Regions from separate parts of the Mesorhizobium sp. M1423 genome, predicted to be linked through region 4. Evidence: riboswitches for the same ligand, from Rfam matches in the RefSeq annotation. Region 4 holds a riboswitch; each other region holds the start of a gene.
The links. A riboswitch is a leader RNA that binds a small molecule or an ion and turns the genes downstream of it on or off. The one in region 4 is predicted to bind cobalamin.
Positions count from the first base shown of each region.

Region 1: linked by a shared signal. The riboswitch ahead of NKG95_RS25890 (ABC transporter ATP-binding protein) and the one ahead of NKG95_RS33220 (CbtB domain-containing protein) in region 4 are both predicted to bind cobalamin.
Region 2: linked by a shared signal. The riboswitch ahead of metE (5-methyltetrahydropteroyltriglutamate--homocysteine S-methyltransferase) and the one ahead of NKG95_RS33220 (CbtB domain-containing protein) in region 4 are both predicted to bind cobalamin.
Region 3: linked by a shared signal. The riboswitch ahead of NKG95_RS03135 (DUF1636 family protein) and the one ahead of NKG95_RS33220 (CbtB domain-containing protein) in region 4 are both predicted to bind cobalamin.

Region 1 covers NZ_JAMYKU010000024.1:89,816-97,413, forward strand. The annotation lists gene groES (co-chaperone GroES) at 1-189, opposite strand, end outside; gene NKG95_RS25880 (bifunctional helix-turn-helix transcriptional regulator/GNAT family N-acetyltransferase) at 418-1,353, shown strand; gene NKG95_RS25885 (GyrI-like domain-containing protein) at 1,391-2,224, opposite strand; cobalamin riboswitch at 2,520-2,724, shown strand; gene NKG95_RS25890 (ABC transporter ATP-binding protein) at 2,817-3,635, shown strand; gene NKG95_RS25895 (ABC transporter substrate-binding protein) at 3,632-4,576, shown strand; gene NKG95_RS25900 (FecCD family ABC transporter permease) at 4,606-5,607, shown strand; gene NKG95_RS25905 (MarR family winged helix-turn-helix transcriptional regulator) at 5,689-6,168, shown strand; gene NKG95_RS25910 (HlyD family secretion protein) at 6,165-7,343, shown strand.
Region 2 covers NZ_JAMYKU010000019.1:67,933-75,530, reverse strand. The annotation lists gene metE (5-methyltetrahydropteroyltriglutamate--homocysteine S-methyltransferase) at 62-2,407, opposite strand; cobalamin riboswitch at 2,503-2,703, opposite strand; gene NKG95_RS22675 (hypothetical protein) at 3,259-3,513, shown strand; gene NKG95_RS22670 (helix-turn-helix transcriptional regulator) at 3,831-4,664, opposite strand; gene NKG95_RS22665 (MFS transporter) at 4,727-4,978, opposite strand; gene NKG95_RS22660 (transposase) at 5,268-5,945, shown strand; gene NKG95_RS22655 (adenosine kinase) at 5,978-6,970, opposite strand; gene metK (methionine adenosyltransferase) at 7,081-7,598, opposite strand, start outside.
Region 3 covers NZ_JAMYKU010000002.1:60,274-67,871, forward strand. The annotation lists gene NKG95_RS03120 (NuoB/complex I 20 kDa subunit family protein) at 1-500, opposite strand, end outside; gene NKG95_RS03125 (NADH-quinone oxidoreductase subunit A) at 491-856, opposite strand; gene NKG95_RS03130 (winged helix-turn-helix domain-containing protein) at 1,193-2,392, shown strand; cobalamin riboswitch at 2,422-2,625, shown strand; gene NKG95_RS03135 (DUF1636 family protein) at 2,664-3,098, shown strand; gene cobW (cobalamin biosynthesis protein CobW) at 3,095-4,147, shown strand; gene NKG95_RS03145 (cobaltochelatase subunit CobN) at 4,166-7,598, shown strand, end outside.
Region 4 covers NZ_JAMYKU010000052.1:35-7,632, forward strand. The annotation lists gene cobO (cob(I)yrinic acid a,c-diamide adenosyltransferase) at 115-738, opposite strand; gene cobU (bifunctional adenosylcobinamide kinase/adenosylcobinamide-phosphate guanylyltransferase) at 740-1,261, opposite strand; gene NKG95_RS33215 (CbtA family protein) at 1,254-2,030, opposite strand; gene NKG95_RS33220 (CbtB domain-containing protein) at 2,046-2,225, opposite strand; cobalamin riboswitch at 2,262-2,457, opposite strand; gene NKG95_RS33225 (aromatic ring-hydroxylating oxygenase subunit alpha) at 2,598-3,791, shown strand; gene NKG95_RS33230 (MFS transporter) at 3,770-4,969, opposite strand; gene NKG95_RS33235 (heparan-alpha-glucosaminide N-acetyltransferase) at 5,217-6,215, shown strand; gene NKG95_RS33240 (methyltransferase family protein) at 6,232-6,738, shown strand; gene NKG95_RS33245 (MerR family transcriptional regulator) at 6,758-7,144, opposite strand; gene mgtE (magnesium transporter) at 7,284-7,598, opposite strand, start outside.

The DNA.
Region 1 (7,598 bases), on a different contig from region 4:
CTTGACGTCCAGCGGGACGAGCTTGCCGGCTTCGTCACGGGCGCCGGAACCGACGGCGATGATCTCGCCTTCCTGCGGCTTTTCCTTCGCCGTGTCGGGAATGATGATCCCGCCCGCGGTCTTGGATTCGGATTCGACCCGACGAACGACCACGCGGTCATGAAGCGGGCGGAACTTCGACTTTGCCATTTTTTATTCCTCGATGAGAATGGTGAGAACAGTTCCTCCGTCCGGCGGCGCCGGACATGGTTAGCACTCATCTTGGGGGAGTGCTAACGTGGCGCTGAAATAGTCTGGCAACTCGCGCGAGTCAAGGCGCCCGGTGAGCATCATCAGGACAATTGCTTCAAACGGATGCTTCAAACAGATACTTGACCAAGTCAACTAAATCGCTGATCTTGCCCGGAGGAGGATGCCATGACCATTCATCATCACCCAGGCAAGGAGCGGATCGACGCGGTGCGGGCCTTCAACCGCTCTTATACCCGCCAGATCGGGCTGCTCGACGAAGGGCTGCTGAAAAGCACCTTCTCGCTGACCGAGGCGCGGGTGCTCTATGAGCTGGCGCATCGCGATGGCCTGACCGCCACCGATCTTGGGCGCGATCTCGGCCTCGATGCCGGTTATCTCAGCCGGCTGCTGAAGAAGTTCGAGGAGCGTGATCTGGTCGAGCGTGCCACGATCGAGGCGGATGCGCGGCGCTCGTCGATCGCGCTGACCAAGGCCGGGCGGCAGGCCTTCGCACCGCTGAACCAGGGCTCGCACGACCAGGTCGCGGCTTTGCTCGACCGGCTTTCGGATGCCGAACAGGACAGGCTGGTCAAAGCCATGCAGACGGTGCAGCGTTTGCTGGGCGGAAGCGCCGAGCCCAAAATTCCCTATATGCTGCGGCCTCTGCAAGTCGGCGACATCGGCTGGATTATTCATCGCCAGGGCCTGCTCTACGCGCAGGAATATGGCTGGGACGAAACCTATGAAGCGCTGGTCGCCGAAATCCTCGGTGCCTTCGTCAAATCCTTCGATCCGAAATGGGAACGCAGCTGGATCGCCGAGCGGGAAGGCGAGGTCGTCGGCTCCGTCTTCGTCGTGCGCCAGTCGGACGCGGTGGCGAAATTGCGCCTGCTCTACGTCGAGCCCTCGGCGCGAGGTCTCGGCATCGGCAAGCGGCTGGTCGAGGAATGTATCGGCTTTTGCCGCGCCACGGGTTACAGGACACTGACGCTGTGGACCAACGACGTGCTCGCCGCCGCCCGCCACATCTATGAGGCTGCGGGCTTTAAATTGACCAACGAGGAGCGCCACCATTCCTTCGGCAAGGATCTGGTCGGCCAGAACTGGAATTTGGAGTTGTAGCAGCGCTTCCGGCGCTTCGGCGCCGGCCTGCCGTGCCTCACCCTTTGACCGGTATCCAGATTTCCAGCCCGCCATTGCCGCTGCGCGGATCAAATTCGGGGCCGTAGCGCTCGAATTCCGGCGCATCGGCGATCTCGTGCCCAGAGGCTGGCAGCCATTTGTTCCAGATCGTGGTGACCGTGCGGCGGATGGTCGAGATATGGTCACGATGGGCGAACACGGCGTATTTCTGCGCCGGCACGCGCACACGCCAAAACTCCCTCGGCAGGTCCGAAAAATCGGACACTTCGACGCCAGCGATGTAGTCGAAATTGCCGGCGTCGTCGCCGTTGACGCAGACGCCATAGGCGACGTCGCCGATCTCGCCAGGAATGTTGCCAATATAGGGGCCGAACCGCTGCCACTGCATCGGGATGCCGGCGCTGGTTTCGCAGCTGTAGCGCTCGCCGAGACCGGCGATGAGAAACGGCCGGCTGGTCTCAAAACGCGGCGGTTCGAGAGTGGCGAGAAAGGACTGGTCCATCAGGATCGGCTCCACAAGATCGAGGTTGTCGAGCGAGCCTTGTGCGCGCACCAGTTCCGGCGTGGTGCCGAACTGGTCGCGGAAGGCGCGGGTGAAGGCCTCATGCGAGGCATAGCCGGCGTCGAGCGCGACCGAGAGGATGTCGGGTGCGCCGGCGCCAAGCTTGCGCGCCGCTTCGGTCAGTCGGCGAGAACGGACGTAGCTCATCACCGAACGGCCGGTAGCCGCGCCGAAAGCCCGCGTCACATGAAAGCGCGACACCCCGCTGATCTTGGCGACATCGTCCAGCGAGACTGCTTCGGGCAGATGGCTTTCGACGAACCACAGCGCCTTCTCGGTCGGATTCATTTGGCACCTCGCATTGGCCCAGTCTCCGCATTGGCCCAGTCTTTACATTGGCCCAGTCTTTACATTGGCCATGTCTTATATTGGCAAGATTATGGTGCCGCTTCCTGGCGGAGGCAGTTTGATCGAAATTGCGCACTGCGCAAATCGAGAGCGACGGTCGTCGGCAAGTCGCAGGCGTCGCGCGAAAAGGCTTGACAGGAAGCGGGCAAACGTCCTTTTAAATGTAACGTTATTACATCACGAGGTCTATATGGCTCCTTCTGACAAGACTTATTGCGCTGTGATTGGCGGAAAACTAGGGTGGCTGACTGATGGTCCCCGAGTCGAAAGGCAAGGGGTGAAAAGGGAACACGGTGAGATCTTCGGATCGAGGCCGTGGCTGCCCCCGCAACTGTAAGCGGTTAGCAAAAATCCGAAGTGCCACTGACCGGCAAGGCTGGGAAGGCAGGATGGCGCAAAGACCCGCGAGCCAGGAGACCTGCCATCAGCATGAGTGGACCGGACGGGGTGTGCCGGGAGGAGACGTGGACATCGGTCTTGTCGGCCGGTCCGTCCAGCTTCCTTCCGTCGCCATTGAGAAAGTGACGGTAAGTTGGACGCCTCCCAGCCTCTTCTTGAAGCGTGTGAACTGAGCGCGACGACGAATGGCCGGTGCCTGGTCAGCGCGGTGAGCCTTTCGATAGCGCCGGGCGACCGCCTCGCCATCATCGGCCCCAACGGCGCCGGCAAGACGACGCTGCTGCGCATGCTATGCGGTACGCTGCGGCCAAGCGCGGGAGATGTGAGATTTTCCGGACGCCGGCTGGAGAGGTTTTCGGCCGCCGAGCGGGCACTGCACATGGCGGTCGTTGGCCAGACCGACCAGCCTGATCCGCGGCTTGCCGTGATCGACTACGTCGAGCTTGGGCGCGTCCCGCATGCCGGCTTGCGACGGAGGAGCGAGCAACGCGACATCGTCATTGAAGCACTTCGCAGAACCGGCCTGCTGCCGCTGCTCGGCCGCACGATCGGCTCGCTATCCGGTGGCGAGCGGCAACGCGCCCAGTTGGCGCGCGCCATCGCCCAGGAGCCCAAAATCCTGTTCCTCGATGAACCGACCAATCATCTCGATCCGCGCGCCCGCAGCGACCTTCTCGAACTCGTATCGCAGTTTGGCATGACCGTCGTGGCGGTGCTTCATGATCTGTCGCTTGTCACGCCATTTGCCACCAGGGTCGCGGTGATGAACGAGGCCCGCCTGCAGGCACTTGCCAGTCCGCGCGAGGCGCTGACCAAGAAGTTGATCCGCGAGATTTTCGGCGTTGACGTGCTTTGGCTGCGCCATCCCACCGAAGACCGCGAACTCACGGTCTTCGACGTTCCGAACCGCGCCTCTTCACATCCCGATTTGACCAAGGAGCAACATCCGTGAAACGCCTCGTACTGTCTTTTGCCTCCCTCCTACTTGCCCAGACCGCCTTCGCTTTCCCGGTAACCGTTGATAGCTGCGGCACGCCGCTGACGTTCGACGCCGCGCCGAAGCGCGCCGTCATCCAAGATCTGAACATGGCGGAGATGGCCTTCGCGCTGGGGCTGCAACCATCGATCGTCGGCCTGACCGGCATCACCGGATGGTATAAGGTCGGTCCGGAATTCAAGGCCGAGCAGGGCGCGATCCCGGAACTCGCGCCGAAATACCCGACCCTCGAAAACCTCGTCGCCGTCGAGCCCGATTTCTTCTTCGCCGGCTGGTATTACGGCATGAAGCCTGGCGGCGAGGTGACGCCCGATACGCTGGCCCCGCACGGTATCAAGACGCTGGTGCTGACGGAAAGTTGCGTCCATCTCGACCAGAACCGCCCCGCCGCCTCGATGGACCTGCTCTATGGTGATGTCGAAAAGCTGGGCAAGATTTTTGGCAAGGAGGCGGAGGCGGGAAAGCTTGTTTCGGACTGGAAGGCGCAGCTCGCCGATATCACGGCAAAGATCGGCGACCGCACGGGAACGCGTGTGTTTCTTTACGACTCCGGCGAAGACAAACCCTTCACATCAGGCAAGTTCGCGATCCCCAGCGCCATGATCGCCGCAGCGGGCGGCGACAACATCATGGCCGACATGCCGACGAGCTGGGGCAATAGGGATTGGGAGACGGTGGCGGCCCGCAATCCGCAATTTCTTATCCTGCTCGACTACCAGGACGGCGGCTACAGAAAACTGCTCGATTTCCTGAAAGCTCATCCGGCGATGAAGGAGACTGAGGCGGTCAAAAATGAGCACTTCATTGCGCTGCGCTATGCCGAACTGACGCCTGGGCCTGCCAACATCGAGGCGATCGGCAAGATCGCCAGGGCGATGCACCCGGAAGCTTTCTGAGCTTGCGCCAGAGAGCGTTCGAATTGGCGATGACAGCAGGAGCAGCAGCGATTGCCGCTCTTGCTCTGCTGTCGATTGCCTATGGATCGACGGTCATCGCGTTGAGCGACGTGATTGCTGCGCTCGGACATGCCGCCGGGCTGGACGGAGACATCGTGTCCGGTCCGGCCGGCAAGATCCCGATTGCCAAGATCGTCCTCGATCTTAGGCTACCGCGCACGATTATGGCCATCTGTGTCGGCGCCGGGCTGGGCGTCATCGGCGCGCTGCTGCAGACGGTAACGCGCAACGACCTCGCAGATCCGTTCTTGTTCGGCCTGTCGTCCGGAGCCGCGGCCGGCGCGGTTTCCGTCATCACCATTTTTGGCGACCATTTCGGTATCTGGACGTTGCCGGTCGCGGCCTTCACGGGCGGCGTATTGGCCGCCGGCATCGTGCTTTTGCTGGTTTCGCGGGTGAGGGGGCAAGGCCCCGAACGGCTGATCCTCGCCGGGCTTGCCGTCTCGTTCATGTTCACCGCCTTGACTAACTATCTCGTCTTTGCCGGAGACCAGCGCGCCGCTCACTCGGTGTTGTTCTGGACGATGGGCGGGCTCGGGCTGGCCCGTTGGGACAATATCGAGCTGGCTGCTCTGGGCGCAGGCACCATCCTTGTTTATGGACTTTGGAACCACCGCCGGCTCGACGCTTTCCTGGCCGGCGAGAATGCCGCTGAAAGCCTCGGCGTCCCGGTTGCGCGGATGCGCAGGATGACATTTCTCGTCGCCGCTTTCTCGACGGCGATCCTTGTCTCGGTCGCAGGCGTCATAGGTTTCGTTGGCTTGATGATCCCACATCTGTCCAGGACCCTGGCCGGCCCGCTTCATCTGCGCCTGATTGCAAGCTGCGCCCTCTTCGGAGCGGTGCTGTTGCTGGCAAGCGACCTTCTCGCGCGCACGCTGTTGCCGCCGCAGGAACTGCCGATCGGCATCATCACCAGTTCGGTCGGCGCTTTCTTCGTGGTCACGATGCTCATTCGCAATCGCTCATGATGTGACTGCCATGCACATTTGCCACCCTCTGGCACAATCCGGCTCCTTGAATTATGAGCACGCTTATTATATATGTCGCTCATGGTTTCCGACGGCATCGACAGATTGGGCTTTTTGATCCACGACGTGCAGCGCCTGATGCGCAAGCGCTTCGAGGCGCGCGCCAGTGGTTTCGGCCTTTCTTCGGCGCAATGGCGGCTTCTGGTCCGTGTCGCCAAGGAGGCGGGTGTCGCGCAGGCGCGGCTTGCCGAGCTTCTCGAAATCGAGCCGATCAGCGTCTCGCGCCTTGTCGATCGCATGGAGGAGGGCGGCTGGATCGAGCGCCGTCCCGACGCAACCGACAGACGAGTGCGCATGATTTTCCCGACCGCCAAGGCGAACGCAGCCTACGCCCACGTCAAGAGCCTTGCCGGCGAGGTGTATGAGGAATCGCTCGTTGGCGTTTCGCCGGAAGATCGCCGCGTCCTGGTCAAGGCGCTGGAGACAATGGTGCAGAATCTTGCGGATGGTGAGACGCCGCCCTCGGAAAAAGTGAAGAATACGGAAGGTGCAGCAGCATGAACGCGGTAGCCAAAGTAGATAAGAATGCGGCCAAGCTGGAGATGGAAGCTCCCGCGAAGCCGGCGGCAGCTCCGGTAACGGTCGCTCCGCAGGTAGCTCCGGCGCCGGTGGCGCCGAAGAAGAAGCGTCGTGCCGGCCGCTTCCTTTTGATGTTTGTGCTGCCCGCTGCGTTGATCGCCGGCGGCAGCTATGTCTGGGTGACCGGCGGCCGCTATCAGGAGACCGAGAACGCCAATCTGCAGCAGGCCAAGGTGTCGATAGCCGCCGATACGGCGGGCCGCATCGTTCAGGTCGATATTTTCGACAACCAGTCTGTCAAGCAGGGCGACGTGTTGTTCGCCATTGATCCCGAGCCGTACCGGATCGCATTGGCCCAGGCCGATGCGGCGGTGGCCGGCGCGCGGCTCAATGTCGAGCAGCTGCGTGCGGCCTACAGCCAGGCGCTGGCGCAAGAGAAGTCCGACGAAAGCCAGGTCCAGTACGCGCAGTCGCAGTATGACCGCGCCGCCGACCTTGCCCGCAAGGGCATCAACGCCAAGTCGTCGCTGGACGAGGCCAAGAACGACCTCGACAAGGCCAAGCAGCAGCTGGCCGTGGCCCAGCAAGGGATCGTCAGCGCCAAGGCGGCACTTGGCGGCAATCCCGACATCGAGACCGACAAGCATCCGACAGTGATGGCGGCGCTCGCTGCACGCAACAAGGCGGCCTACGATCTGGTCCAGACAACAGTCAAAGCGCCTGCCGACGGCATCATCAGCCAGGCCGCTTCGTTCAAGGTCGGCCAGTATGTCGGCTCGGGCACGCCGCTATTTTCGCTGGTCGAGACCGGCGATACCTGGGTCGACGCCAATTTCAAGGAAACGCAGCTCACCAACATGAATCCGGGCCAAAAGGCCGAAATCGTGGTCGACACCTATCCGGGCAAGACGTTCGAAGCCACCGTCAAGGCGATTGGCGCCGGCACCGGGGCCGAGTTCTCGCTGCTGCCCGCGCAGAACGCCACCGGCAACTGGGTCAAGGTCACGCAGCGCATTCCGGTCCGCCTGGAGTTGACCGACGCCGACGCCAAGATGGCGCTGCGCACCGGCATGAGCGCGACCGTCACGGTGGACACCGGCGTTTCCCGCGGGCTGCCGGGCATTTTCCGCCGCGCCACGGCAGGCGAGGCCAAGTAAAGAGGCCTGACAGCGGCCGCATGGCAAACAGCGAGATGGATGCAGGTGACAGGATTGGTCCGAGGGAGGCGCAGGAAGAGTTGAATGCGTAGCCGGGCTGCGCTGCGGCCTGGCTAAACCAGACAACGTTGCGCAGTTCGGTCCTCAGGTTTCCGGGCGGCAGGCGCCCGCTTTGTCGAGACGCTCAGTCGATGTAACCCCCACATCGATGCTCGCGTCCCACCGCGATGAGGGTCTCTCTGCAGCGAGGGCCTC
Region 2 (7,598 bases), on a different contig from region 4:
ACGGCCCACATGCGGCAGCCGCTAACTCACCACATGGTGAGCAACCAGGAAACCTTCCGGCCTACACTTTCTCCCGGAGCGCGCGTGCTGCAGCAACCATGTTCATGAGGGCAGGGCGGACCTCCTCCCACTTGCGGGTTTTGAGGCCACAGTCCGGGTTTACCCACAGTTGGGCATCGGACAGTCGCTCGCGGGCAAGCATGACGAGATCCGAAATCTCGCCGACTTCCGGGACCCGTGGTGAGTGAATGTCGTAGACTCCGGGCCCGATTTCATTCGGATATTTGGAGCTCGTGAAGGCGTCCAGCAGTTCCATTTTCGAGCGCGACGTCTCAATCGAAATGACATCCGCATCCATTTCAGCGATCGCGTCGATGATCTCGTTGAACTCCGAATAGCACATGTGGGTATGGATTTGAGTCGCGTCCTTTACACCCGTTGAAGCGATCCGGAAGCATTCGACAGCCCAGTCGAGATAGTCGTTCCAATCAGACTGGCGCAGTGGCAATCCTTCGCGAAACGCGGCCTCATCGATCTGGATCATCCTTGCGCCGGACCATTCGAGATCCGTCACTTCGTCGCGGATGGCGAGCGCGATCTGGCGGCATGCTTCGGAGCGGGGTACGTCGTCGCGAACAAATGACCAGTTGAGAATGGTCACTGGGCCTGTGAGCATTCCCTTCACAGGGTTTTCCGTAAGCGACTGGGCGAACTGCCACCAGCGCAGCGTCATCGGATTGGGCCTCGATACGTCGCCGAAGATGATGGGGGGGCGCACGTAACGCGACCCATAGCTCTGCACCCAGGCATGCTGGGTGAAGGCGAAGCCGGACAGCTGCTCGCCGAAATGCTGTACCATGTCGTTTCGTTCGAACTCACCGTGCACCAGCACGTCCAGCCCGATCTCTTCCTGCCAGCGAATTGCAGCCTCGATCTCCTTCTTCAGGAAGGTCTCGTAGTCGACATAGCTCAGCTGGTCCTTCGCATGAGCGGCCCGCGCCCTGCGTACCTGCGGCGTCTGCGGGAAGGACCCGATGGTCGTCGTCGGGAACGGCGGCAGCCCGAGCGTGCCGGCCTGGACTCTGGAGCGCTCGGCAAAAGCGCTCTCTCGTCGCTTCATGCTGTCGTCAATGCTGGCGATCCGCCCCTCAACCAGCGGGTCATGGATCTTCGTGGATGTCACGCGAGTGGCGGCAGCCTCGGCAGACGCTTTCAACGCGCCTGCCACCGCATCCCTGCCTTGGGACAGGGCCCGGGCAAGCAACACCAACTCGTCGGTCTTCTGGGCCGCGAAGGCGAGCCACGACCTGATGTCCGCGTCGAGTTCCGTCTCCATGCGGAGGTCGATCGGCACATGCAGCATCGAGCAAGAAGGCGCGATCTCGACGCGGTCCAAGGGCCAGCCGGCGACGATCGGTTTGATGCGGTCGAGAATGGCGGGCAGGTTCGCACGCCAGACGTTGCGGCCATCGATCAAGCCAAGCGAGAGCACCAGATCCTTCGGTGCGAGCCGACCCACCGTTTCCAGCTGCTCGGGAGCGCGCACGAGATCAATATGCAGCCCGGCCAGGGGCAGAGAAACCGCGGTTTCGAGATTGTCTCCCAGCGGCCCGAAATAGGTAGCCAGCATGATCTTCAGCTCGGGCGCGGCTTTTGACAGCTGGCCATAGGCGAATTCGAACGCAGCTCGTTCATTCGGGTTCAGATCGAGGACAAGCGCTGGCTCATCGATCTGCACCCAGTCGGCTCCAGACAGCTTCAGCCTCTGCAGGAGTTGCTCGTAGACGGGCAGCAGCCGCGGCAGGAGCGCGATGGGATCGAATCCTTCGGCAGGCGATTTCGCCAGCTTGAGGAAGGTGATCGGTCCAAGGATGACTGGGCGTGTGTGAACGCCGAGAGCTTTAGCCTCGATGAAGTAATCGACCGGTTTCGTCGACGAGAGGGCGAACGTCTGATCATCGTTGAGTTCCGGCACAATGTAGTGATAGTTGGTGTCAAACCACTTGGTCATTTCCATCGCGGTTACATCAGACCGATGAGCCGCCTGCTGGTGACCAGCGTGTCGACAATCCTCCGTCTGACCCTGGTTGCCCCGCGCCATTGCGAAGTAGATGTCAAGTGGAACCTCGCCGCTATTCCAGCCGTAACGGGATGGAACGGCGCCGACCATGGCTGCGGTGTCGAGCACATGGTCGTAGAGCGAGAAGTCGTTCGACGGGATTTTCGACACGCCGCGATCGTGCTGCTCCTCCCAGCTAGCGGCACGGAGCGCCTTCGCGGTCGTGAGAAGGTCGGCAGCGGACGATTTTCCGGACCAGTAGCTTTCAAGCGCGAATTTCAGTTCTCGCCGACGACCGAAGCGGGGCACGCCGAGCGTTGCTACAGGAATTTGCTGAGAGACACTCATGCCAGACCCCGATGGTTGGGGCGTCGGTGACAAGGAAGGCGCTAGCAGGCCGGCACGAACGCCAGGCTGCAGCGGCCACCGAGACACCCCGCCCGTGGACGTAATTCGCCGTGGCAGGTCTCCTGGCTCGCGGGGTCATAGCCTCTACCCGTCTTCCCAAGGCTATTCGCCTCAGTGACATGAGTGGGGTTGGCTCGCCGCTAACAGTTGCGGGGGCAGCGCCGGCATCGCACCGGCTTCCCTCTTAGCTCCGCTGCGGCAGCGCCGTACGGAGAACCACGACGCGGGAGACAATTACAGCAGTTCGCTTCTTTGTCAACGCCGCATAAAGAAATGTTTATGTCGTTATGTTAAATTTCCGTTGGCATGTTCCAAAGGTCGCCTCGAAAGCGAAAACTGTGGAAGCCTTGAGCGGCCGGTAAATCAAAGCAATGACGCACGGCGCCCTTGTCCAGGAGGATAGGAGTTCGTCGGCTGCCGGCAGCAAACATACCGGCAAGCGCCGTGGTGCTGCTTAGCGCATCATGCGAACCACCTCGGCGTCGAACTTCGGCTCCGAGGTTCCGACCGCTTCGTTGGTGATCTGCTCGCGACCATATTCGGCTCAATGGCGAGGCTGTTGCCCATGTGGAAGCTGTTGGCCGTGATGCCCTCGGTGATATGACACAACGATTTCGGGGGGAGCACACCGAGGCCAGGCGCAGCGGCGTGTTGCGAAGTGATCGAGGCCAATGTCTCGAACTGCTTGTTCGCAGCCCACCGGCTCAAGGTAACCCGGCTCAAACCACCGGGCCAGCTCAAGTCCTGTCCAAATGAGGCCTGAGCGGCAAATCGTCGTGCACGCGCACGGTTTGGCGTTCGATCTTGTGATGCGTCTTGGGCGGACAATCGCCACGGTGCAGCGCGCAGAAGCGGTCCCCAATTGGGAAACCGAGGGCGGTGAGGGCAAGCCAGCGCCACAGGCGGAAGGGGACTTGGACCTGTTTGCCCTGCTGGACCACAAGTTCGCGACACAGGGCCTCAAGGAGAAGACCAAGAGTGATTATGCGCGGGACCTCGCCAAATTCATCAAAAGCAGCGGGCAGTCAAAGTTCGGCGCCGATTGACATGGAGATAGCCATCGCGGCGGACCGCCCAGGCGGACCGCAAGCCGGAATACAACCGGGTGCAGGCGGCCAACCTCGTCCACAAGATGGCGTCGGGCACACACCGGCGATGGGAGAGCGGACCGTGGAGTGCAGGAACTTCACGCCTATCCACGCTCCCGTGGACGTGTCCTGCGGCACATCGGCAGCGATATTGAGGAGGCAGTTGAGCTTCTGGTCGAGCACTCTTACCTGCCACTACCTACGCTTAACGTCATCTCGTACTGAAAACGCACCACGCAAGGTCGAGATGTAACATGCGCCCTTCGTGGATGGTTCTAAGCTTCCTCGGGCGCGGTCAATCTGTGATAACGGTCGCTTGGAACCTCCATCACCGCGACGCGATCAAGGTTGGCGTATCGCGCTCGGTAGTAACCTTCTTCCTCCACTTCGGCGAAACTACACTGGGGAACGTCAAAGGTCGCAGCTTCCAATCCGAAGAAAGTCGTAGCGGTTTCCTCATCCAAGAAGTTCCACTCATCTTCTCCGTCGTCATATGTGACGCGAACATAGGAGGCCATGCGCACGGCTTCCTGATCACCCATCTCTGCGATGATGGCATCGCATTCTTTCTTCAGCTTTCCTGAAACCTCACCCTTATCCCAGTCATCCAAAGCCCGATAGATTTCTGGATGATAATACTCTGGCATCTCCTCTACATCGTCACCGATAAGCTCAATGGTGCGGACATATTGCGGATTTATCAAGAGTATTTTGTTGTCAAGGCTCCAACAATACAGCCATGGCCTGCTTGTGTTATTTCTACGCAGATTATGAAGTTCCTTCAACTGACGTAAAATCGATTCACGCGCCTTTTCATCGATAGGATATTGGCGGCTGCCAAGAGTCGTCTTGATTCTGAGCGTGCCGTATCGCGTTTCGGCATCGGCAATTGCAAACGGGCTCGTGCGCCACTCCTCGACATCAATCTTCCAGCCCAGCAGCTCCTCGACCGTGCATTTCAACGTGAGACAAAGGTCCTTGATCTGCTCGACGTTCAACTGCGTTTTGCCTGTTTCCCAACGGGCCACAGTCTGTTGCGTCGTTGCCATCTGCTCTGCCAAATCTTTTTGAGTCATGCCCAGTCGAACCCTAAGCTCTTTCATGTTCATAACTCACCTCGCGTGTTCAACACACGCATTGTGGATGAATTAATCTAACACGTCAAGCGTGTTCAAAAATCGCAACATGTGTTTTTAGGGCGTCTTCGAGGCTCCGGCAGCCGTTCGTGACCACTTGCGCAAGACACAGGGCTGGTACACAGCACGAATGGGCGATCAAAAATTACTGCTGCGATGCTCGTCATCAGCCAAGCTGCCGCCGCACCTTCCACTAGGGTGCCAAGGTTCGAAATGAGTGCAGCCGACCATAGCGAACGGAAGGTCTTGTGCTCAAAAGGAACGAGTGAAGATGTTCTCTTCGCCATTGTGGGAAGCCTCGGGATTGACCGCGGGGCTGGATTTGTTTCGCCTCACTCAACCATGGCCTCGCCGTACAAGCCAAGCTGCCACAGTGCGCGCCTGCTAACCCAGAAAACTTGGCGGCCTTACAGGCATGCGCAGGACGCGCGAAGCCGCTCAAATCTCCCCAGATGGGTCAGCCATCGAAGACCGGCATCACTTGCCCGTTGAGCGGCTATACGATAATGCTCCGCGCTAAGCAGGAAGCGCCAAAAATTCGAGCGGCGACTTCATTCTCCTATTCAGGAAGGAACTATGAGGCGGCAGACGCGACCATTCACCGTGGAAGTCAAACAAAAGCGCAATTATGAAAAATCCGCACGTTCCATCTGGGGCAATTTCGACATCGCCGCGGCGATGGCCGAAACAACAAACGAAGTCGAGCCGTTAAATCGTCAGCTTGTTGACTCTACTGTAGTGGCCCTTGATGCTGAACCTTTGCACAAACCTCGAGTGGAGCATTTCATGGCCAATCCCCTGGAAACCGAGTCAGCAGTAGTTCATAGCGAACCGGCAGACAAAGCGGAAACGCCAAAACCGAAGACGAGAGCGCGGCGGTCGAGGAAGCCAGAAGCTGAGGCGAGCGCGCCTGCCCGCAAGGAGGGCGCCAAGCCGATATCCGCGACCACTGAAGCACCGCCGTCAGCGCGAACAGGCCGAAAGAGCTACTCCGCGAAGGATCGTGCCCAGAAGCTGGCGCAGATCGAGACCTCGATCGGCGGCGGCGCTACTCTCAAGAGCGCGGTGAAGCAAGCCGGCATCTCGGAACAGACATATTATCTTTGGAAGAAGGCGGCGGCGCCGGCGGCGGACAGTGACGGGCTGAAGGATCTCGTCGCGCTCGAGGAAGAAAACAAGCGGCTAAAGAGCCTGCTTGCCGATCGTCTCCGCAAGGAGAATGCGGAACTGAAGAAAAGGCTCGGGCTGGATTAAGGAGGGTGGGCAGCTGGTTCTTGGCTCGCCACCTACAGCAATCCCGCCTGCTCCGCCTCTCTGCGCAAATTCTGGCGTGGCCTTGGGCCGATCTGCTGGATGACCAGCCCGGCTGCCAGCGAGCCGAGATCGCCGCAATCCTTGAGGCTGCGGCCTTGCGTGTAGCCGTAGAGGAAGCCGGCGGCGTAGAGGTCGCCGGCGCCGGTGGTGTCGACCAGCTCGCGGATCCTGGTCGCATTGATGGTCACGGTCTCGTCGCCGCGCACGATGACCGAGCCCTTTTCCGAGCGGGTGACGGCGGCGATCTTGCAGTCCTTGCGGATCCGCGCCAGCGCTTCGTCGAATGAAGCGGTCTGGTAGAGCGACTTGATCTCGTGGCTGTTGGCAAAGATGATGTCGACGGTGCCGGAGCGCATGAGATCGAGGAACTCGTCGCGGTAGCGGTCGACGCAGAACGAGTCCGACAATGTCATCGACACTTCGCGCCCGGCGGCATGGGCGAGCTTCGCCGTCTGCCGGATCGCCTCCTTGGCGCGCGGCGGGTCCCACAGATAGCCCTCGAAATAAGTGACGGCCGCGCCCGACGCCTTGTCGGCCTCGACGTCCTCCGGGCCGAGTTCGACGCAGGCGCCGAGATAGGTGTTCATCGAGCGCTCGCCGTCCGGCGTGACGAAGATCATCGAGCGCGCCGTCGGTGGCTCGCCGCTGAGCGGCCTGGTGTCGAAGGCGACGCCCTGGGCATGGATGTCGTGCGCGTAGATTTCGCCGAGCGCGTCGTTCGAGACCTTGCCGAAGAAGGCGGCGCGGCCGCCGAAGGAGGCGACGCCCGCCGCCGTGTTGCCGGCGCTGCCGCCCGAGGCTTCGATGGCCGGGCCCATGCGGCTGTAGAGCAGTTCGGCGCGCCTCGTGTCGATCAAATTCATCGCGCCCTTGATGATGCCGTTCGTCTCCAGGAACGCCTCGTCGCACTGGGCGATGATGTCGACGATGGCATTCCCGATACAAAGCACGTCATAGTCCGGCATCAATTCATGTCTCCGCCAAAAGCCCACCGGCTTTCTGGCATGCCGGCCGCGGGCGGGTCTGGCCAGTGGGAATGGGCTTTCCGCTTGCCAATCCGTTCGGCGCCAGCCCCTCACGGGGCGGCAAGTCCTGCCTCGCGACGCAATTCGTCGGCCCTGTCTGTCTTCTCCCAGGTGAAGTCAGGCTCTTCACGGCCGAAATGGCCATAGGTCGCGGTCTTGCGGTATATAGGGCGTAAGAGATCAAGCATCTTGATAATGCCCTTCGGTCTGAGATCAAACAACTCCAGAATGAGGCGCTCGATCCTTCTTTCCTCAACCCTCGCTGTCCCGAACGTGTTGACCATGACAGAAACCGGACTGGCCACGCCGATTGCGTAAGCAAGCTGCACCTCGCAGACGTCCGCTAGTCCGCTAGCGACGATATTCTTTGCGACATACCGGGCCGCATAGGCAGCTGAGCGGTCAACCTTGGACGGGTCCTTGCCCGAAAAAGCGCCGCCGCCGTGACGACCCATCCCACCATACGAATCGACGATGATCTTGCGTCCAGTGAGACCGCAGTCGCCGCGCGGCCCGCCGACTACGAACCTCCCCGTCGGGTTGACCAGAATTCTGATGCCTTCCGTCT
Region 3 (7,598 bases), on a different contig from region 4:
CAGCCGGGCACGTAGATGTCGACCGGCACGATGCGGTCGCAGCCGCGCACCACCGAATAGGAATAATGATAATAGCCGCCGCCATTGGCACAGGAGCCCATCGAGATGACGTAGCGCGGCTCCGGCATCTGGTCGTAGACCTTGCGCAGCGCCGGCGCCATCTTGTTGGTCAGCGTGCCGGCGACGATCATGATGTCGGACTGGCGCGGAGACGCGCGCGGCGCGACACCGAAACGCTCGCTGTCGTAGCGTGGCATCGAGGTGTGGATCATCTCGACGGCGCAGCAGGCGAGGCCAAAGGTCATGAACATCAACGAGCCGCTGCGCGCCCAGGTGATCAGCGCCTCGGTCGAAGTGACGAGAAAACCCTTGTCGGCGAGTTCGTTGTTGATCTCCAGGAAGAACGGATCATCCTCCCCCACCGGTCTGCCGGTGTTGGGGTCGATGAGGCCCTTGGGCTTCGGCGCGACGAGCGTGCCGGAACTGTCGTTCAATCCCATTCCAGCGCTCCTTTTTTCCATTCATAGGCAAAGCCGATGGTCAGCACCGCCAAAAACACCATCATCGACCAGAAACCGAGCATGCCGATCTGACTGAACGACACTGCCCAAGGAAACAGGAAGGCCACCTCCAGATCGAAGATGATGAACAGGATCGACACCAGGTAGAAGCGGATGTCGAACTTCATGCGGGCGTCGTCGAACGAGTTGAAGCCGCACTCATAGGCGGAAAGCTTTTCCGGATCGGGGTTGCGGTAAGCCACCAGGAACGGTGCGGCGAGCAGCGCCAGGCCGACGACCAGCGCCACGCCGATGAACAGGACGATGGGCAGGTACGAACCTAAAAGTGCGTTCATGCTGCAGTTTTCCGTTGGCGGCCAATCCACTCTGATTACAGCACCGGACCCACTTGCGGAAGCGTGACAGATTAACCACTGAACCGTTTTAAGGGGGCTCTATGCTGCAACGCGGCGAGGGTTAGCGCAGCGCTTTCGGCGAAGCAAGTCAAACCTTGTTCAAATCGCGGTGCTGGACGGCATATCCGGGAAAACTGGTCCGATCCGCTCCTGTTTGATTTCCTTCACTTTTCACTCCACTTTTCTCTCCTGACATAGATGCCGCCAAAACCTTGCTAGCATGGGGCGGAATCGCAGGTCATTTTCTCTGTCTAACATCGTCCGGATACCGCCTTCATGAAGGAAAAAATCTCGCTTGCCCTGGCCCGTCGCATTGCGCTTGCGGCACAGGGATTCAATGACCCGCGCCCCAGCGGCACGCCTGACCGCCGGCATCTGGCCCGGGTGCTTGCCCGTACCGGCCTGCTGCAGATCGATTCCGTCAGCGCCGTGGTTCGCGCCCATTATATGCCGCTCTATTCGCGGCTTGGCCCCTACAAGCTGGCGCTGCTCGACGACGCCGCGGTGACACGCAAGCGCATGGTCTTCGAATATTGGGCGCATGAAGCCTCGTTCCTACCCGTCGAGACCTATCCGCTGATGCGCTGGCGCATGCAGCGGGCCGAGCGCGGCGAGGAAATGTACAGCGGACTGGCAAAATGGGGCCGCGAGCACGCCGCCTACATTGAGGACATCTATCGCGAGGTCGCTGAACGAGGCCCGATCGCGGCGTCGGCTTTCGAAGGCCAGAAGGGCTCGGGCGGCTGGTGGGGCTGGAGCCATGCCAAGCATGCCTTCGAATGGCTGTTCTGGGCGGGCCGCATCACCACGGCGCACCGGCGTGGTTTCGAGCGGTTCTACGATCTGCCGGAGCGCGTGCTGCCGCCAACGGTACTCGCTTTGCCAGTTCCGTCCCCCGCGGACGCCCACCGCGAACTGCTGCGCATCTCCGCCCGCGCCCATGGCGTCGCCACGGCGGGCGATCTGCGCGACTATTTCCGCCTCTCGCCCGCCGACATCAAGGGCCGCATCGAGGAACTGGTCGAGGCTGGCGACCTGTTGCCGGTGAGCGTCGAAGGCTGGAGCAAAACAGCCTATCTCCACAAGGACGCCCGTTTGCCGCGCAGGATCGAGGCGCGCGCCTTGCTTGCGCCGTTCGATCCCGTCGTCTTCGAGCGGTCGCGCACCGAGCGGTTGTTCGACTTCCACTACCGCATCGAGATCTACACGCCGGCCGAAAAGCGCCAGTATGGCTATTATGTGCTGCCGTTCCTGCTCGGCGACAGCATCGTCGGGCGCGTCGACCTCAGGGCCGACCGCCCGGCCGGCGTATTGCGCGTCCATGCCGCCTATTCGGAGCCCGGCGCCCCGCCGCAAACTGCCGCCGCCCTTTTCGAGGAATTGAAGCAGATGCAGGGTTGGCTCGGGCTCGAGCGCATCGAGGTGACGGCTGCCGGCGACCTCGGCCAGCCGCTCGCAGATATCGCCGCGTCATAGACGTGCGTTGACACGACTGCCTCCACAAGCCTAAATCCGTTCCAGACGGTCCCCTGCCCGCAACGGCAAGGGCCAAGAGGGAATGCGGTGCGAAATCTCGATTTCAAATCCGCGGCTGTCCCCGCAACTGTAAGCGACGAGCCAAGGCCGAAAACCACTGGGATATTCCCGGGAAGGCGGCACCCAGGCGATGACCCGCGAGCCAGGAGACCTGCCGTCTAGGACATAAGAATCCGATCGCCTGGCGGGTTTTCCGGGCAAGGAGCCTGATTTGGAACGCGACAGCAGTTTTCCGGCTGAGACAGCGGATTTATTGTCCGGCCATGGTGATTCCCCGGCCGGCGTCACCGTCATCGTCTGCTCGTCCTGCCGTGACGAGACCGGTTCGGACGCTCATCCCCGCGCCGGCGAACTGCTCGCCGAGGACACGCGCCGCGCCGCTTCCAGCGAAAACATTAAAATCCGCACCGTCGAATGCCTCGGCAATTGCAAGCGCCGGCTCAGCGCCGCGATGCTGCGCGACGGCTGCTGGAGCTATGTCTTCGGCGACCTGACCACGACCAGCGGCACCGATCTGGTGACGGGGGCAAAGCTGTTCGCTACTTCGACGGACGGCCTCATTCCGTGGCGCGGCCGTCCCGATTGCCTGAAGCGCGGCTTGGTTGCCCGCATCCCTCCCCTCGACCTTTTGAAGGACTTGATATGACTTCCCCAGATTCGGCCGCCAACGTTTCGCGCGTCCCCTGCACCGTCGTCACCGGCTTTCTCGGCGCCGGCAAGACGACGCTGATCCGCCATTTGCTCGAAAACGCCAAAGGCAAGCGCCTGGCCATCATCGTCAACGAGTTCGGCGATATCGGCATCGACGGCGAGATCCTGAAGGGCTGCGGCATCGACACTTGCCCCGAGGAAAACATCGTCGAGCTGGCCAATGGCTGCATCTGCTGCACTGTCGCCGACGACTTTGTCCCCGCGCTCGACCAGATCCTGTCGCTGACGCCGAAGGTCGACCACATCCTGATCGAGACGTCCGGGCTGGCCCTGCCCAAGCCGCTGGTCCAGGCCTTCCAGTGGCCGTCGGTGAAAAGCCGCGTCACGGTCGATGGCGTCATCGCCGTCGTCGACGGGCCGGCGCTGGCTGATGGCCGCGTTGCCAACGACATGGACGCCCTGCAGGCGCAGCGCGCGCAGGACGAGACGCTCGACCATGACGATCCTGTCGAGGAGGTGTTCGAAGACCAGCTCGCTTGTGCCGACCTGATCATCCTGTCGAAGAGCGACCTGCTGGACGCAGCCGGCGCGGCGCGCGCCAATGCCGTCATCGGCAAGCATGTTGCGCGGGCGGTGAGGATCGTGCCGACCTCGCAAGGCAAGGTCGATCCGTCGGTGCTGCTCGGCCTTGGTCTCACCGTCGAGGACGACATCGAGAACCGCAAGACCCATCACGACGACGAGCTCGACCACGAACATGACGACTTTGACTCGTTCGTCATCGACATTGCGTCGGTGTCCGACCCGGACGAGCTGGCACAACGCGTCGCCACGGCGGCGGAGGAAGAAAACGTATTGCGCGTCAAGGGTTTCGTCGACGTCGGCGGCAAGCCGATGCGGCTCTTGCTGCAGGCCGTCGGTCCGCGCGTCAACCACTATTACGACCGCGCCTGGACCGCTGAAGACGATCGCCGCTCGCGCCTCGTCGTCATCGGCCTGAAAGGGCTGAACCGCCCGGCGATCGAGCGTATCCTCGCCGGCTGATCCCAGGTACGAGCCGCGATGCACATCCTCACCACCACATCCGCCTCGCTCGACGATCTCGCCGAGCCTGTCGATCTCAGGCAAACGCCTGCGGATGTCGTGGCGCTGTCCTTCACCGACAGCGACCTCGCCGGGCTGGCGGCGGCGTGGAAGGCAGATGCGGACCGCCTGCCGTCGATGCGGCTCGCCGCCTTGCGCGACCTGCGCCACCCGATGTCCGTCGACCTCTGGATCGACAGCGTCGCCCGCCACGCCAAGGTCGTCCTGGTCCGCATCCTCGGCGGTTACGACTGGTGGCGCTACGGCTGCGACCAGCTTGCCGTTGTCGCGCGAAATCGCGGTATTAAGCTGGCGCTCCTACCGGGCGAGAGCCACGACGAGGATTTGCGGCTGATCGAAGGCTCGACGCTGCCGCGCCAGGAACTTGATGGTCTGCTCGACTATTTCCGCGAAGGTGGCCCGGCGAATATGACGGCGCTGGTGCAGAGGTTGGCAAGTCTCGCCGGATCGGGTGCGGCGGTCGCTGAACCTGTCAGCGTGCCAAAGGCGGGATTTTACGAGCCGGGACGCGGCGTTATAGAAAGAATGGACTTATCAAGCGTCGGCATTCCTTCGCGCCCCCCTCTGTCCTGCCGGACATCTCCCCCACAAGGGGGGAGATCGGCTGTCACTGACCGTCTCGCGACTTCTGCAACATCGAACATTGACGAAGGCGACGATGACCAGGCGATCTCCCCCCTTGTGGGGGAGATGTCCGGCAGGACAGAGGGGGGCGCGAAGGAACGCAGCCTAAACCTACCGTCCGCCGAACCCGCCCCCATCATCCCCATCCTGTTCTACCGCTCGATGCTGCTCGCCGCCGATGTCGCGCCCATCGACGCGCTTTTCGAAGCGCTGGGCGTACGCGGCATGGTTCCCGTGCCTATTTTCGTCTCCAGCCTCAAGGACCCGGCATCGCTCGCCTTTGTCGAAACCGCGTTTGCCGCGCTGAACCCTGCCGCCATCATCACCGCCACAGCTTTCGCCTCGGGCGCCGAACCCGGCGTCGAGACGCTGTTCGACCGCGCCGGAGTGCCGGTGTTCCAGATCGTCGTCGCGACCACCCGCCGCGACATCTGGCAGAACAACCAGCGCGGCCTGGCGCCCGCCGACCTTGCCATGCATGTCGTCCTGCCCGAGCTCGACGGCCGCATCCTGGCCGGCGCCATTTCCTTCAAGAGCGAAAGCGAGATCGATCCGGCATTGGCCTTCCGCGCCTTCGCCAACCGGCCAGAGCCTGACCGCGTGGCGCAGGTCGCGAACCGTATCGAGGCCTTCGTGCGTCTGCAGCGGACGCCGCGTGCGGAGCGCAAGCTCGCCATCCTGATCCCCGACTATCCGAGCGCGCCCGGCCGCACCGGCTATGCCGTCGGTCTCGACGTGCCGTCCAGCGTGCTGGCGATGCTGCACGACCTGAGCGAACAGGGCTACGCCGTTGAAGGGATTCCGCAAACGCCGCGTCAGTTGCTGGAGGTGCTGGAGCCAGCCGACCAGGGACTGGCTTTGCAGGATTATCTGACCTTCTCGAAGGAATTGCCGCCGGCGGCCATCGCTGCGGTGGAGGCCGCATGGGGGAATACGGATGATGAGACAGGTTCGCGCGAGGCACCCCCCTCTGTGCTGCCGGACATCTCCCCTTCAAGGGGGGAGTTTGCGCTGTTGTCTCTGCTTTCGCCAACTACCAAGGGCGTTAAGGGAGAGCCGGCAGCCGAACTGCCAATCTCCCCCCTTGAAGGGGAGATGTCCGGCAGGGCAGAGGGGGGTGTCCAAGCGCCCACCACCGCAAAATTCCCCTTCCGCGCCGCCACCTTCGGCAATATCACCGTAGCCCTCGCCCCTGATCGCGGGCGCTCAGCCGACCGCCGCGCCGACTATCACGACCCGACACTGCCGCCGCGCCATGCACTGATCGCCTTTGGCTTGTGGCTGCGTAAGTCGCTCGGCATCCATGCAATTATCCATGTCGGCGCCCACGGCACGCTGGAGTGGCTGCCCGGCAAGACCGTGGCGCTCAGCGAAAACTGCTTTCCCGAAATCGTCACCGGCCCCCTGCCCGTCATTTATCCTTTCATCGTCTCCAACCCCGGCGAGGCAGCACAAGCCAAGCGACGCATTGCCGCCGTCACGCTTGGCCATCTGCCGCCGCCGCTGACCGGCGCCGGGCTGGACGAAGAGCAGCATAAACTCGAGCGACTGGTCGACGAATATGCCCAGGCCGACGGGCTCGACCGCCGCCGCCGCGACCGCCTGGCGAAGCTGATCGTCGAGACTGCGGAAAAGACCGGCCTCGCCTCAGAGGCCGGCGTCGCCAGGACCGACGCAGCCGACGAAGCCTTGCGCCGCATCGACGCCTGGCTCTGCGATCTCAAGGATTTCGCCATCAAGGACGGCCTGCATATCTACGGTCGCTCGCCTGAGGGCGAAACCGATCCTTTGCGCGAGCAGAGTGCGGCAGCCGAGAAAGTAGCACTCATCGCGGCCCTCGACGGCCGCCATGTCGCCGCCGGTCCGGCCGGTGCACCGGCGCGTGGCCGGCGCGATGTGCTGCCCACCGGCCGCAATTTGTTTACCGCCGACCCACGCACCATGCCAACGCCGACCGCCTATGATCTGGGCAAGGTGGCAGCGGAAGAAGTCGTCCGCAGCTACATGCAATCGCATGGCGACTGGCCGCGCTCGCTGGTCATCGACCTCTGGGGCTCGGCCTCGCTGCGCACCGGCGGTGAGGAGATCGCGCAAGGCCTGGCGCTGATGGGCTGCCGGCCGCAATGGGATTCCGCCACCGGCCGCATCACCGGCATCGAGGTGCTGCCGCCGGCAACGCTCGGCCGCCCGCGCGTCGACGTCACCTGGCGCATATCCGGCCTGTTCCGCGACATGTTCCCAACCCAGATCGCGCTGATCGATGCCGCCGCCAACGCCGTCGCGACCCGCGACGAGGACGATTCGGAAAACCCGCTGGCGGCGAGAACCCGTGCAGACGGCAAGATCAGCCCGCGCATATTCGGCACCTCGCCCGGCACTTACGGCGCCGGCATCGAGGACTTGCTATCAAGCGGCGACTGGGCCGCGCGCGAAGAGATCGGCCGCGCCTATCTCGCCGCCACCTCGCATGCCTATGGCGGCGCCGAGGGCGAAGGCATTTCGGCGCCCGGCGCTTTTGAGGGCCGCATCGCTGAGGCCGACCTTCTGGTTCATACCGGCGACGATCCCGGCCGCGACATCCTCGAAGGCTCGGCCGACGTCGCCTTTATCGGCGGCTTTTCGGCAGCGCTTGCCGCGCTCGGCAAAAACGCTGACGTGATCGTGCTCGACACCACGGATCCGCAAAAGCCCAAGCCACGCTCGGTTGGTGACGCCGTATCCCGCGTCGTACGGGCACGCGCCGTCAATCCGCGCTTCATTGCCGGCC
Region 4 (7,598 bases):
TCCACCTCAGAGAATCACAATCAGCGAATTACGCAACAGGCCCGCAAGGGGGGAGATCGGCAGCTTCGCCGGCGCCGCCTGCTCCGAAACGCCCTTCCCCGATCGCCAAACCCCTCAGAACTCTATCCCTTGCTGCGCCTTCACGCCGGCGGAGAAGTGGTGCTTGGTCACGCCCATCTCGGTGACCAGATCGGCTGCCTCGACCAATACCGGCTTGGCATTGCGGCCGGTGACGACGACATGCAGGCCCTCGCGACGCGCCTTCAGCGCTGCGACCACCTTTTCGAGGTCGAGATAATCGTAGCGCAACGCGATGTTGAGTTCGTCGAGCACCACGAGGCTGATCGACGGCTCGGCCATCAGCTCGAGCGCCTTGGCCCAGGCGGCCTCAGCGGCCGCGATGTCGCGCTTCAGGTCCTGCGTTTCCCAGGTAAAGCCCTCGCCCATGGCGTGCCAGACGACGCGGTCGCCGAAGCAGGCAAAAGCATCCTTCTCGCCGGTGTGCCATTTGCCTTTGATGAACTGGACGACGCCGACGCGCTTGCCGTAGCCGAGCATTCTGAGCGCCAGCCCGAAGGCGGCCGTGGTCTTGCCCTTGCCCGGACCGGTGTTGACGATCAACAGCCCTTTCTCGACCGTCTTGGCTGCAACCTCGGCGTCCTGCACCGCCTTGCGCTTGGCCATCTTCGCGCGGTGGCGTTCCTCGTCCTTGGGATCGATGTGGTCGGTATCAGCCATGTCATTTCACCCTGAGCGGCAGCCCCGCCACCATCAAAAGCACGGTGTCAGCGACGGCGGCAACGTCCTGGTTCAACCGGCCGGCCGCGTCGCGAAACCGTCTTGCCAGCGCATTCTCCGGCACGATGCCCTGGCCGACCTCGTTGGACACCACGAACCAGGGTCCACGCGGCCGCGACAGCACATCTGCCAGCCTTCGGCATTCGGCCTCGACATCATGTTCGGCCAGCATATGGTTGGTCAGCCACAGCGTCAGGCAATCGATCAGCACCGGCTGGCCGTCAGGCAGTGCCTCGATCGCGCCGGCAAGGTCGAGCGGCGCCTCGATGGTCGTCCAGCCGGCGCTGCGGCGCGAGCGGTGCAGCGCGATCCGTTCGCGCATCTCCTCGTCATAGGCTTGCGCCGTCGCGATATAGCTCCATGGCGCCGGACAGGCACTCACCAGCCTCTCGGCATGCACGCTCTTGCCGGAGCGCGCACCGCCGATGATCAGGGTCAGCGCCCCGGCAGCGCGGTCAGGCAAAGCTGTCGCGCAGGCTGGTCGCCGTGCCGGTGAAGCGGCCGCGCACCACGCCGACGACCGCGCCGAGCACCAGCCAGAACACCAGATTGGTCAGCGTCACCGCCACCACGAACTGATGATGCAGGCCTTCCGGGATTGTCGTCTCGAAGCTGTCGGGCTGCGGCGCGCCGACAATATGCGGCGCCACCATCAACGCCACCGCAAGGACCGCCAGCGGCAGCGATCTGCGGAACGCAAGCAGGCCGAGACCGGCCGCGGTCGCCACCACCGTTGCCCACCACCAGATCTGGCGTTGGACAAGGTCGGCCGCCGGCATCGCTGGCAGTTCCGGCGGCAGGCCGAGGCCGGGCGCCAGCGTGAACACGGCAAAGCCGGCAAGCCCCCAGAACAGGCCCTGGCGCCAATTGCCGATGCCGCCGGCGAATTCCGAAACCGCAACCAGGATCAGTGCGAAGCCGATGCCGGTGACGATATTGGCAACGACGCTGAAGGCAAAGCGTTCGAAACCGTCGGCCGGCGCCCAGCCTTCGTCCTCAGCCGGAGCCATTGCTTCAGCCGGTGCCGGCGCGGCGCTGCTCATAGCCATCGTGCCCGTGGCGGCCGGTGCCGCAGGTGCGGCGGCATGGTCATGGCCGCCGCCGGCCTGTTCGTAGACTTCCGCCTTCAGGATCAGCGGCACCGTGGCATAGGCCTGCATGCAGGCGAGAACGACGCCGGCCACGAGCCCTGCGATCGCCGCGATGAACACGACGTTGCGAAACATTGTCATGATGTCAGCCCCTTGTCAGTGGCAGGGAAAGCCCATCGAATGGCGATAGTCGTGCGCGGCATTGTGGACCGCATCGATGTGCGAGAAGCCGACAAAGCCCATGACGAAAATGCCGAGGAATGCAGCAAGCGCCAGCTGCATGAAACGCGACTGCGAGGAGACGGAAGCGCCGAGCGAGACGGAAGCGGTATTCATGTCTTGTCCTTTCGCCCTCCACCCGAGGGCATAGAAGTCAGTTTCCTGTCGCCGGCAGGTCTCCTGGCTCGCGGATCAGCGCCCTTCCCCACCTTCCCGAAGAACATCTTCAGTGGCATATGGAGAGGACTACCGCACACAGTTGCGGGGGCAGCCACGGCATTGGGCAAGAATTTCGCCCGCACCGCATTCCCTCTTGGTTCCAAACGGAACCGACGACATCAGCGACTATAGGCAGAATCGCCGCGCCCGGCAAACCAAATTCCGCCGGATCGTGTGGCGAATGCGCCGCCTCGCCAAGCCCGCCGGCCGGCGCCGCAATTGACAATTCTCACAGCCGGGTGTCGGCTGGCGGATGGGGAGGAAGCCGGCATGCAACCCAGCCCGAATGAGCGCGGTCCCTATAACGGCCTGACGCGGGCCGAGTCGACGCTGCCGTCATCGGCCTATTGGGACATCGCAGGCTATCAGCGCGATCTCGAGGCCATCTGGTATCGCAACTGGCTGCTGGTCTGCCGCGAGGCCGACCTTGCCCAGCCGCTGGCATTCAGGACGTTTCGCATAGGCACGCAGGAGATCGTCGTGCTGCGCGACGAGACCGGCGAATTGCGCGCCTTCCACAACACCTGCCGGCATCGCGGCTCGCAGCTTTGCCAGCAGAGCGAAGGACGGCTGAAGGCGCGGCTCATCACCTGCCCCTACCACGCCTGGTCCTATTCGCTGCGCGGCGATCTGGTGCGCGTGCCATCGAAATCGCTGCCGGATGGTTTCGACAAGGCCGATCATCCGCTCTACCGCGTAGCACTGTCGGTGTGGAGCGGTTTCGTTTTCGTCAACCTCGCGGAAGACGCTGCCGGTTCGGCTGAAACATCCTTCGATCCGGCATCAGGCAACCTCGCCAACTGGCCGCTGGAAACGCTGCTGAGCGGCCATGTGCTGCGCAAGGTTATGAACTGCAACTGGAAGATATTTTGGGACAACTTCAACGAGTGCCTGCACTGCCCCGGCGTCCACAAGGACCTGTCGCGGCTGGTGCCGATCTATGGCCGCGGCCTGATGGGCCGGCACGACGACCCCGAATGGGCGCGCCACGCCGACAATGACGCGCCGGAATTTGCCGGCGGCTTGCGGGCCGGGGCCGAAACCTGGTCGCGCGACGGGCGCGTCCACGGCTCGGTCTTTTCGAGCCTGACGCCGGCCGAGCGTGCTGCCGGGCAGACCTATGCCACCAGCCTGCCGTCGATGTTCGTCGTCGGCCATGTCGACTATGTCAGGACCATGCGGCTGGTGCCGCTTGGGCCGGAGCAGACCGAACTCACCGCCGAATGGCTTTTTTCGCCCGAAGCGCTCGCCGATCCGACAGCGGATATCGACAACATCGTCGCCTTCGGTACCCAGGTGCTTGAGGAAGACGCTGATATCTGCGAGGTCAACCAGAAGGGCTTGCGCTCGATGCGCCACAAGGCCGGCGTGCTGATGCCCGAGGAATATGACTTGCACCGCTTCCACAACTGGGTGCGCGAGCGGCATGCGGCAATTGAACATCAAAGCGATTTGGGCAGATAGCGCCAGGTGACGAAACCGCAGGCGGCGGCCAGAACACCGAGCGTCGCGAAAACCGCGCCCAGGCCAAAGAACGCCAGCACCACCGAATAGACCAGCGGCGGCGTCAGCTCGGAAAAGTCGAGATAGGTGCGGTAGACCGCCGCCATCTGTGCCCGCTCATACGAGCGCACCGAGCGCATGAATGCGGTCGAGCCCAGCGCATCGAGCGCGATGGTGAAGAAGGCACCGCAAAGCAGCAACGCGCCGGTGACGAGCGGCGCGGCCTCGCCGACGGCGCCGGCCGCCAGCAGCGTCGCCGACATGGCGAAATAGGCAAACGTCATGGTGCGCCGGCCGCCGAAACGCTTTCCCGCCCTGCCCCAAAAGATGGCCATGAACAAAAGCGCATTGCCGGCCGAAACCAAGAGGCCACCGGCGAGCGCGCCCTCGCCGGTGATCACCATGAACAGCGGCCCATAGACAAAGAACGTCGTCCAGAAGCAGGAACGGCCGAAGGCGATCAGCCAGGCCAGCCTCAGCCTTGGCTGCGCGACGAAGCGGCCGATATTGGCCAGCGGATTGACCGGCCGGGTCTTGCCCGGGCGGATCGACGGGTTGTCGCCAAGCCGGTAAGTCCAGAACAGCGCCAGCAGGGCCATGGCGAAGACGGCCACCGCGCCATGCGCGGCATAGATGCCGAAACGCGTGTAGAGGAAAATGCCGAGCGTCGGCCCGGCGGTCCAGGCAAGCATCGACCACGCCATGCGCAGCGACTCGGCCTGCATGAAATCGGTCTTGCGGATATGGTCCATGATGTAGAGGTTGAGCGTGATCGCCAGCGCGCTGGCGCCGATGACGCGGCAGAGCATGCCGACCGTTTGGCCGGCAAGCGTATGAGTGACGAAGAACAGCGAGCCGACGGCCAGCAGGCAGGCACCGGCGGTATAGACCCAGCGCCGGGCAAAGCGCCGGATCAGCATCGGCATGAACAGCGTCGCCGAGAGGCCGAGCATTGCCACGACCGTGTAGAGGATCGAGACGATCTGCTCGTTGTGCAGGATCTCATAGGCCTGGATCGGGATGACGCTGGAGACGGTGGCGCGCGCGAACGATTCGACCGCATAAAGCGAGGCGAAGGTGCGTGCATCCGCCGGCCGCAAGGCCGCAAGCCAGATAGGATGGCGCACATGGGTAGCCATTGCTTTCCCCGAAGCAGAATCGCCCAAAGCAGGGTTTGGAGCACAAATCTGCCGCGGCGATTCCTGGCCGGGTAACAGGAAACCGACGCCTTCACGGCAAAAAGCGAAGCCGGCCAAAGGCTTTCCGGCTCTGGCCTAAAGCGAGTTCTAATGCTGACCCGCGCCAACGCGACGCGAGGACTGCTTCTTTTGACGGTGGCAACCGTGATAGTCGTCTTGCCGGGGCTGAACCAAGACAGCGAGACCGATGAGCATCGCCACGCCGACCACCGCCGTTCAGGATCAACCGAAGGCGAAGCGCATCGCCGCCATCGACATCGCACGCGGCATCGCTTTGCTTGCCATGGCGAGCTATCATTTCACCTGGGATCTCGAATTTTTCGGCTACACCGATCCCGGCCTCACCGCCTTCGGCTGGTGGAAAATCTACGCGCGCTGCATCGCCTCGAGCTTCCTGTTCCTGGTCGGCGTCAGCCTCTATCTCGCCCATGGCAAGAAAATCCGCTGGACAGGCTTCTGGAAGCGCTTCGCCATGGTTGCCGGGGCGGCTCTCGCAATATCGCTGGTCACCCGAATCGCCACGCCCGACGGCTTCATTTTTTTCGGCATATTGCACGAGATCGCGCTCGCCAGCCTGCTCGGCCTGGCGTTCCTGCGGCTGCCGGCGCTGCTGACGCTGCTTGTCGCGGCGTTTGTCATCGCGGCGCCCTTCTACCTCAGATCCGAGGCCTTCGATCATCCGGCTTTGTGGTGGGTCGGTCTATCGGCGACCAATCCGCACTCCAACGACTATGTTCCGCTGCTGCCCTGGTTCGGCGCCGTGCTTGCCGGCATCGCGGTTACCAAACTCGCCGCCACCTCCGGCGTGCTGACCCGGCTGTCGGCCATGACGCCAGGCCGCTGGGCAAACCCGCTGGTCTTCATCGGCCGGCACAGCCTTGCCTTTTATCTGATCCATCAGCCGCTGCTGATCGGCTCGGTCTGGCTGTTTTCGCAATTCATGCCGGCGCGGGTCGAAAGCAGGGAGGTGAACTTTCTGAAATCCTGCCAAATATCCTGCGAGCAGGCGCGCGACACCGAGTTCTGCTCCAGCTATTGTGCCTGCATGCTGGACACTCTCCAGGGCGAAGCCTCGCTTGACCGGCTCTACAGCAACGACCAGTCCCCGGAGTGGAAGGCGCATATTGGCGAGCTCGCCGGCACCTGTACCGCCCAAACCGAGGCGGCGGAACCGAGAACGCGCTAATCGAGGGAGGACAGCAATGAGCGACAGTCACCCGAAACCCGTGCAGCAAAATCCTGGGCAGCCGAAGCTGGGGCACATCCCATGGCCGCCGCTGATCTATATCGCCGCCATCATCGTCAGCGTCGCGCTACGGTTTCTCTATCCACTGCCGTGGATCGGCGATCTTCTCGGCGACATCCTGTTCGCCGCCGGGCTTGTGGGGCTGTTGGCGGTCGCCGCGCTCTGGTTCACCGCGATCCGCATCATGATCCGCGCCAAAACGACGCTCAACCCGAACGGCGTGCCGGACCATCTGGTGACCACCGGACCCTTCGCCGTCAGCCGCAACCCGATCTACCTCGCCAACACATTGCTACTGGTCAGCCTCGCCTTTGTCTCGGGGATCGCCTGGTTCCTGCCGCTGGCGGTCATCGCGGCGTTCCTGACGCAGAAGCTGACGATCGAGAGCGAGGAGAAGGTGCTGACGGCCAAATTCGGCAAGAAGTACCGGGACTACGCCAAAAGGGTGCGGCGCTGGATTTGAGCCGGGGCTGACACCGCGCTTACGTGGTGACGCCGAGTTCAACCAGCCGCTCGACGCAGGATTCCTCGGCCTGGTCGAGCTCGGCCAGGGTCTCCTCGAGGTCGCGGCGTTTCTGGCGAAGATCCTCGCGCTTTTCCTCGATGCGCTTGATCATCAGCTTGAGTTGGCCGACCTCGCCGGGCGGCTCCCTGTACATCTGGATGATTTCGCGGATCTCGTTGATCGAGAAGCCGAGCCTCTTGCCGCGCATGATCTGGCGGATGAGATGCCGGTCCGACGGACGGAACAGCCGGGTGCGGCCGCGCCTTACCGGCTGCACCAGCCCTTCGTCCTCGTAGAAGCGCAACGTCCGCGTCGACACGTCGAATTCGCGGGTCAGCTCCGTGATCGAATAATATTCCCGCATCGCCACTCCAATGCCCCGGCCACGCCGCGAGTTCCAACTGGCCGGCGCCGCCGGCATCCAGGCGCGTACCAGAATCGGCGGACAAGGCACCTTCCAAAGCCTCGCACGGCATTTACGTAAAAGTCAATTGAGGTGCCGTTCAGCCTACGCCGAACCACCATGTGGCAAGCCCGAGAAAGGCAAAGAAACCGACGACATCGGTGACCGTAGTGACGAAAACCGCCGAAGCCACAGCCGGATCGATCTTGAAGCGGTCGAGCAGCAGCGGGATCAGGATGCCCGCCAGAGCCGCCACGAACATGTTGATGATCATCGCCGCCGCGATGATGCCGCCGAGATTGCGATCGTGGAACCAGGCAGCCGCGACGATGCCGATCAGGATGGCGAAGATGATGCCGTTGATGAAGCCCACCCCGATTTCGCGGCGGATGATGCGGCCGGCATTGTAGATGTC